DNA from 2 places in the Massilimicrobiota sp. An142 genome. Region 1 is predicted to be linked to the other one. Evidence: predicted binding sites of a transcription regulator. Region 1 holds the regulator's gene; the other holds the start of a gene.
What was found. Region 1 encodes HrcA, which represses chaperone genes, less so after heat shock. Its sites were predicted from a motif close to TTTTAGCACTNNNNNNNNNNNAGTGCTAAAA; they were not measured.

Region 1 (4,447 bases):
TGATTTGTTAGGTTCTTTTCCAAGTAATCTCTTTACTGATTCTTGAACTGCAATAATACGTGTAGAACCACCAACTAATAAAACTTGATCAATATCGCTTGGAGACATACCTGCATCGCTTAATGCTTGTCTTACAGGTCCTTCTGTACGCATAACTAAATCATGTGTTAATTCATCAAATTTAGCTCTTGTTAGTGTTAATTCAAGATGTAATGGACCAGCTGGACCGGCAGAAATGAATGGTAATGAAATTTGAGTTTGCATCATACCAGAAACATCTTTCTTTGCTTTTTCTGCAGCTTCTTTTACACGTTGCATAGCCATTTTATCGTTGCTTAAATCAACACCTTGTTCTTTTTTGAATTCAGCAACAATCCAGTTCATGATAGCTTGGTCAAAGTCATCTCCACCTAAATGGTTATCACCAGCAGTAGCTAAAACTTCAAACATACCATCAGCTAAATCAAGGATAGAAACATCAAATGTTCCTCCACCTAAGTCATAAACTAAAACTTTTTGTTCTTTATCTAATTTATCAACACCAAATGCTAATGCTGCTGCAGTTGGTTCGTTGATAATACGTTCAACTTCTAATCCAGCAATTTTACCAGCATCTTTTGTTGCCTGACGTTGAGCATCATTGAAATATGCAGGTACTGTAATAACAGCACGATTAACTGATTCACCTAAATAAGATTCAGCAGTTGCTTTTAAGTTTTGTAAAATCATAGCTGAAATTTCTTGAGGTGTATAATCTTTACCATTAACATGTTCTTTATAGCTTGTACCCATATGTCTTTTAATTGACATAACAGTTTCTTTGTTTGTAACTGCTTGACGTTTAGCAGCTTCACCAACAATAATTTCTCCATTTTTGAAAGCAACAACAGATGGAGTTGTTCTTAATCCTTCAGGATTTGCAATAACTTTTGCTTCACCATTTTCCATCACACTTACACATGAGTTTGTTGTTCCTAAATCAATACCAATAATTTTATTACCCATAATGATCATCCTCCTAAAATTTATTCATTGACTTTGACTAAAGATGCACGAATAACGCGATCTTTCAATTTGTAACCTTTTTGAAGTTCTTCCACAACAACATTGTGATCAAAATTTTCATCTTGTGTTGTCATAACTGCCTGATGTAGATTTGGATCAAATTCTTTACCTTGAGCTTCAATCACTTCTACACCATTTTTCTTTAAAATGTTCATCAGCTGATCAAAGATCATTTGATAACCTTTCAAGAAAGTTTGAACTTCTTCACTTGGATTTTGCACATTCAACGAACGTTCAAAATTGTCCACTACTGGAAGCAATTCTTCAATAAATGACTGCATCATAAATTTTAATGAATTTTGATGTTCTTTTTCTAAACGTCTTTTTAAGTTTTCCATATCTGCAAAAACTTTATAATAATCCGTTTTCCATGTATTGACTTCTTCTTCCAATTTTTTCATTTGCTTTTCTAAGCTTTCTGTTGTATTCTCATCTTGCTTTTCTTCATTTTCATTTGTTTGTTCATCTACAACTTCTTCTGTCACTTCTTCTTTTTCAGTTTCCTTTTCCTTTGCCATTGTTTCACCTCTATTCATCATCTTCATCATTTTGACTTACAAGAACTTCTTCTAAGCTCTTTGAAATATACTCAACTAAAGAAACGACTTTCTCATAAGGCATACGCGTTGGCCCAATGACTGAAATAGATCCTTTAGACTCATTCCCTGTTTTAAACGAAGCTGAAATCACCGAAACATCATTTAAATCCTTTATTGGTGAATCACTTCCAATTCTGACCGTTACACCATCTTCCAAAGCAATCGGCTCCAAACTTTTCCAAGATTGTGAATTTTCAAATGCAGTTACTAAACGACGTAATTTATTCACATCGTTATATTCTGGCTGATATAACATATTCTCTTTTCCAGAAAAATAAACATTGTTATTCGCAAACTTCATAAATGCTTCCAAGAAAGCATTGAATAGAACTTCATGTTCTTTAATACGAGCACTTAATATAGGTTTGACATCTCTTTCTAAATGATAAACGACTTGATTCATTGGTGTTCCATCAAGCAATTCATTCATGACATTGACACAACTCGTTAAATCTTCCATATAAGCATTATTTTTAATATTGAAGTTTCGATTTTCAACATGTCCTTTATCTGTGACGATAATGGCTGTCACAGTATGTTCAGATAAAGGAACAAGTGTAATATTCTGTAAATGTTCATAAATTGCATTTGGTCCTAATGCGACTGTTGTCAAATGAGTCAATTGACTTAAAATTTGGCAACTCTCTTTAATAATTTCATTTAAAGAGCGATGTCGATCTCCCAAAATTGTTGAAACCTGATTTTTCACCTCGTCATCTACACTAGGTTGCATCAAAGTATCGACATAAAAACGATATCCTTTTGTTGATGGGACACGCCCTGAAGACGTATGCGTCTTCTCTAAGTAACCGTGTTCTTCTAGAAACGACATTTCATTTCTAATTGTTGCACTCGAATAAGGAAGCTGATATTTCGTCATTAAGGTTTTTGATCCTACTGGCTCAGCCGTTTCCACAAATTCTTCAACAATACATTTTAAAATCAGTAATTGCCTAGCTGTCAGCATATCATAGCCTCCTTTAGCACTCCTTTTCCTCTTGTGCTAATTACATTATACTCATCTTTTTAGCACTGTCAACACTTTTGTGCTAAAAAAGAATGAAAAACAGGTCATCCCTGTTCATCTTCTAAAAAATCTATTAAAATATTATTGAGATAATTCATCCCTAAAGATGTTGTTTTTAAATATCCATTCGTTATTTCTAAAAAATTCATATTTTGATATTTAGTAATGACATCTTGATATTTCACTTGAAAATCAATATCAAATAATCTATTCATTTCCTCAAGAGAAATTCCTTCATTCAAACGTAAACCCATCATTATTTTTTCAAACAAGCAATCCTCCATAGACAATGGAATATCATTTTCTAAATAATGATGATTCAAATAACGTGTCAAAGATTTTGTATTTTCATAACGATGATGTTTTTTTAACGAATGTGCAGAAAGACCAATCCCCTCATAATCCTGATAATGCCAATATACAAGATTATGTAACGATGGTTTATAACGATAATAATTACTCACTTCATATTGATGGAAACCATATTTTTTTAATTCCTGACGTATAAAATGATACCACTTGGCATCTTCTTCATCATCCAAAGGCTGATAATTCATATTTTTTAAGATTGTATGATCCTCTAAAATCAACGCATAATAGGAAACATGTCCTATGTCTAATTGACATAATTGTTGAATATCTGCTTGAACATCTTCTAATGTCTGATCTGGTAATCCATACATCAAGTCAATATTAATATCCTGAAAGCCTATTGTTTGAGCATCTTTTATGAGTTCTAAAACTTGTTTAGATGTATGAACTCTACCAATCTTTTTTAATAAATCATCACGAAAGGTCTGGACACCAATGCTTAAACGATTGACACCATTTTGAAAACAAAGCTCTAATTTTTCTTGATCCATTGTTTCTGGATTGACTTCAATACTATATTCTTGAACTTGTTTGGAAAAAGGTTTTAATAATTCAAATAAGTATTGAAGCTGCTGATAAGTAAGAGCAGTTGGTGTTCCACCACCAATATAGATACTATCATAAGATGTTGATAAAGCTTTATCTTTTATTTCAAAAGATAAAGCTTTTAAATAATCCCAGGCCCATTTTTCATCATAAAAGACTTTACAAAAATCACAATAGCTACAAATATGCTGACAGAATGGAACATGAACATATAAAGCACTCATGATAAACCAAATTCTTTCGCTAATCCACCTAGAGAGGTTTCTTTATAATCACTAGATAAATCTTTACCCGTTTCTTTCATGACTTTGACAATAGTATCAAAAGATACTTTGTTTTTTCTTAAATAACCTAACTGTTTAGCTAACATTGCTGCATCTAATGCACGTAATGATCCATATCCATTACGCTCAATACATGGAATTTGAACATAACCACCTACAGGATCACAAGTCAATCCTAGATTGTGTTCTAATCCCATTTCAGCAGCATACTCTATTAACGAATTATTAAGTTCATATATCCAAGCCATTGTAGCAGCCGCCATTGCACAGGCCGTTCCTACTTCTGCCTGACAACCACCATCAGCGCCAGAAATTGTAGCATTTGTTTTAACAACATTACCAAATAAACCGCCAATAGCTAAAGCTTTAATCAAATCTTTCTTTTCAATATGTAATTGCTTATAACAATAATAAAGAATAGCCGGCATAATACCACTTGCCCCACATGTTGGTGCTGTCACAATTTGTCCACCATCAGCATTTTCTTCTGACACAGCATAAGCATAACTAGAAATAAATAGTCTTTCACGATCAGCTTCACGTCGCGTATTTTG
Region 2 (4,447 bases), on a different contig from region 1:
ATTTTGGGGCATTTGTTGTTTTAATAAAAGTGATAAATAAACACCAGATGCTCCTGCTCCAACAATAACAATTTTTTTCACGGCAGACTCCTTTCTTTAATCTCTCATGATGAAATATAGTGATTATACCATTTTTTATTGAAAAATCACTAAAAAATGTTTATAATACTAAAGGAATTTTTAAAGGAGGCGTTTAATCATGGGTAGAGCACATGAAGTGCGTAAAGTTGCAATGGCAAAAACAGCTGCCAAAAAAGCAAAATTATATTCACGATATGGAAAAGAAATTTATTTAACAGCGAAAGCTGGTGGACCAGAATTAGATGGAAATTTAGCATTAAGACGTTTAGTAGACAAAGCAAAAAAAGAACAAGTTCCTGCTGATGTTATTAAACGTGCTATTGATAAAGTCAAAAGTGGTGTGACTGAAAATTATGAACCTATTCAATTTGAAGGTTTTGGTCCAGGTAATTCTACATTAATCGTGAAATGTTTAACAGATAATATCAATCGTACAATATCACAAGTTCGTCCAGCATTTACAAAAGCAAAATCTAAATTAGGAGCTGAAGGTTCTGTTGCTTATTTATATAATGTTGAAAGTACAGTTATTTTAAGTGGTATGAGTGAAGATGAAGTATTAGAAGCATTAGTGATGGGAGATGTTGATGCTAAAGACATTACAACATTAGAAGATGGACGTATTAAAATAACAGGTGAACCAACAGATTTAAATAAAATCAAAACAGCTATTGAAGCTGTTAAAGAAGATATTGAATTTGATGTGGATGATATTACAACAACACCTCAAGACTATGTAGAACTTGAAGGTGAAGATATGATGTTATTTGAAAGATTAATGGGATTACTTAATGACTGTGATGATGTTGATGAAGTATACCATAATGTTTCAAATTATGATGAAGGAGAAGAAGAATAACATGTTTCGCATGTTATCTTTTTTTATATGAAAGTTACACATTTATATCATAGTGGATGTTTAGTAGAGTTGGAAGAGCACCTTCTTCTATTTGATTATTATCAAGGTCAGCTCAATCTTAATCATAACAAACCACTTTATGTATTTGTTTCCCATCGTCATTATGATCATTATAATCCCAATATTTTTAAAATTCATCATCCTCAAATCACTTATATTTTATCCAATACACTGCGTCATAAATATGATGCATATTATGTAGATATACATCAAACTTATCAAATAGATGATTTATCTATTTCCACACTGCTTTCTACTGATGAAGGATGTGCTTTTCTTGTCCATGTGGAAAATCAGACAATATATCATGCTGGTGATCTTCATTGGTGGCATTGGGAAGGTGAACCAGAACAAGACAATATATATCAAAAACAGACTTACCTCCAAGAAATCTATTCTATCAAAGAACCAGTTGATCTTGCTTGTGTTGTTGTGGATATTCGTCAAGAAAAAGACTATTTATTAGGCTTAAATGCTTTTTTAAGACATGTTCCAACAAAATACATTTTACCAATTCACTATTTTGGACACTATGAAACAACAAAACTCCTATTACAAGAGCATTTAGACAATCCCTATCATGCTCAAATCCTGCCTGTTACCCATCAAAATCAGACATTTGAAATTCTCGTATAAAAAGAACCTTTCGCACAAAGGTTCTTTGCTTATTTTTGTGGTACAATTTCCAGCCAGTAATCATCAGGATCATGAATAAAATAAAGTCCCATTGCTTCATTTTCAAAACATATGCATCCCATGTCTTGATGCAATTGATGATATGCTTCATAATCATCAACAACAAAACAAATATGACTTTCATTTTCACCTAATTCATAAGCCTGTGGATGATCTTTTAGCCATGTCAATTCTAATTGAAAAGAGGCTTCACTATCAGTCAGATAAACAAGTTTAAAACTTCCATCCGATGCTTCCTTTTCTCTGACAACAGTAAGTCCTAATGCTTTTTGATAAAATGCGATACTTTTTTCTAAGTTTGTAACATTAATATTACAATGATTAAATACAGCTTTCATGTCGTCCTCCTATTCTTCATCTGGAAAAACTGTTGTTATAATGGGTTTTCCTTCTCTATCTACCAATACAGTCATTCCAGACCCAACTGTATTACTATGAAATAAATAATTCACACCTGTTTCTTTATCTACCCATATTTCTGTTGAACTTGCAAACTTTGATGATTCATATGATTTTACAAATCTTTCATATTTTTTAGCCATTTTTATTCTCCTTTAACCTTTCAATCTATAAAAATATTATATCAAATAGAGTTATAAAAAAGAATAAACATTCATATATTTTAACGATTTTAGCACTTTTGAAAACATAGTGCTAAAAGTTCATATTCAGTTCATATATCAAGCTATAATAATAGTTGTTAGCAAACAAGATATATGAGTGCTAAAACATAAGGAGGAATACAAAATGTTGAAACCATTACATGATTATGTGATATTAAAAAAAGAAAAAGCTGAAACTCAAACAGCAAGTGGAATCATTTTAACAAGTCCAAAAGAACAAGCAAGCAATCAAGCGACTGTTGTCTCTGTTGGGCCTAAATGTGATGAACACTTAAAAGAAGGTATGACTGTTATCTTTAAAGAATATTCAGGAACAAAATTTAAAGATAATGATGACGAATATATGATTTTAGAAGAAGAAGATATTTTAGCTATTATTGAATAGGAGGAATAAATAATGAGTAAAGAAATTCGTTTTTCTAAAGATGTCAGAGATGCAATGTTAAATGGAGTTAATACTCTTGCAGATGCAGTAAAAGTCACTATTGGTCCTAAAGGACGTAATGTTGTTTTAGATAAAGGGTTTGGATCACCTTTAATTACAAATGATGGTGTTTCAATTGCTAAAGAAATCGAACTAGAAGATGCATTTGAAAACATGGGTGCAAAACTTGTATATGAAGTAGCCAATAAAACAAATGATGTTGCTGGTGATGGAACAACTACAGCAACAATTTTAGCTCAAAGCATGATTCAAGATGGATTAAAAGCTGTAGAAAAAGGTGCTAATCCTGTATTAATGCGTGAAGGTATTGATTATGCAAGTAAAGAAGTTGCAAAATATATTTTAGATAAATCTCATAAAGTAGAAACAAGCAATGATATTGAAAGTGTTGCGACAATCTCTTCTGGAGATAAAGAAATTGGTCAATATATTGCTCAAGCCATGGAAAAAGTTGGTAGAGATGGTGTCATCAGTGTTGATGAATCTAACAGCTTTGATACAGAATTAGAAGTTGCTGAAGGTATGCAATATGATAAAGGTTATGTTTCTCCATATATGGTTTCTGATAGAGAAAAAATGACTGTTGATTTAGATAACCCATTAATCATGGTTACTGATCAAAAAATTAATACAGTTCAAGAAATCTTACCAATTCTTGAACAAGTTATGCAATCTAATAAACCTTTATTATTAATTGCTGATGATTTTGAACAAGAAGTTATTTCAACATTAGTTGTTAATAAATTAAGAGGAACATTTAATGTTGTGGCTACAAAAGCCCCTAGTTTTGGTGATAATCAAAAAGAAATCTTACAAGATATTGCCATTTTAACAAATGCTAAATTCTATAGTAAAGATTTAAATATGAATTTAAAAGACATGCAAATGACTGATTTAGGATCTGCTAAAAAGATTCATATTACAAAAGATCATACAACAATGATTGGTGGTAGTGGTGATAAGACTGCTATTGATCAACGTGTTAAAGAAATCACTGAACAAATGAATAATTCTAAGAGTGATTATGATAAAAAGAATTATGCTGAAAGATTAGGTAAATTAAGTAATGGTGTTGCTATTATCAAAGTTGGTGGAGCTACTGAATCTGAATTGAAAGAAAAGAAATTAAGAATTGAAGATGCTTTAAATGCCACAAAAGCTGCTGTTAGTGAAGGAATCGTTATGGGTGGTGGTGTTACATTAGTTAACGCTTATGTAGCTTTAAAAGACCAGTTAAAAGATTCTAACGTAGATAAACAAAAAGGTATTAAAGTTGTCTTAGATGCATTACTTGCTCCAATGGGACAAATTGCTGAAAATGCTGGTTTCAATAGTGATGAAATTGTAGAACAACAAATGAAAGTTGCTGATGGACAAGGATTTGATGCTAAAGATGGTGAATGGGTATCAATGTTTGATAAAGGTATTATTGACCCAACAAAAGTTACACGTAGTGCTTTATTAAATGCTGCAAGTATTTCTGCTTTATTTATTACAACTGAAGCAGGTGTTGCACAAATTAAAGAAGATAATCCAGTTCCTGCTCCAATGGCACCAGGAATGTATTAATAGAAAAATTGAATAGGGGCTAAGAATTAATATCTTTCGCCCCTTTCACAACACTTATCCCGAATTATTGATTATCCCGAAAAACAGGTTTTTCCAATGAAAAATCAAGTAAAA

Region 2: a site for HrcA is predicted at 2,326-2,356, ahead of B5E87_RS12095 (GroES family chaperonin). Genes of this name have one in related genera too.

The regions. Positions count from the first base shown of each region.
Region 1 covers NZ_NFLD01000001.1:87,865-92,311, forward strand. The annotation lists gene dnaK (molecular chaperone DnaK) at 1-1,005, opposite strand, end outside; gene grpE (nucleotide exchange factor GrpE) at 1,026-1,583, opposite strand; gene hrcA (heat-inducible transcriptional repressor HrcA) at 1,594-2,631, opposite strand; gene hemW (radical SAM family heme chaperone HemW) at 2,736-3,833, opposite strand; gene B5E87_RS00510 (L-serine ammonia-lyase, iron-sulfur-dependent, subunit alpha) at 3,830-4,447, opposite strand, start outside.
Region 2 covers NZ_NFLD01000033.1:12-4,458, reverse strand. The annotation lists gene B5E87_RS12120 (aminoacetone oxidase family FAD-binding enzyme) at 1-81, opposite strand, end outside; gene B5E87_RS12115 (YebC/PmpR family DNA-binding transcriptional regulator) at 200-940, shown strand; gene B5E87_RS12110 (MBL fold metallo-hydrolase) at 968-1,636, shown strand; gene B5E87_RS12105 (VOC family protein) at 1,666-2,034, opposite strand; gene B5E87_RS12100 (DUF6440 family protein) at 2,044-2,238, opposite strand; gene B5E87_RS12095 (GroES family chaperonin) at 2,444-2,704, shown strand; gene groL (chaperonin GroEL) at 2,717-4,333, shown strand.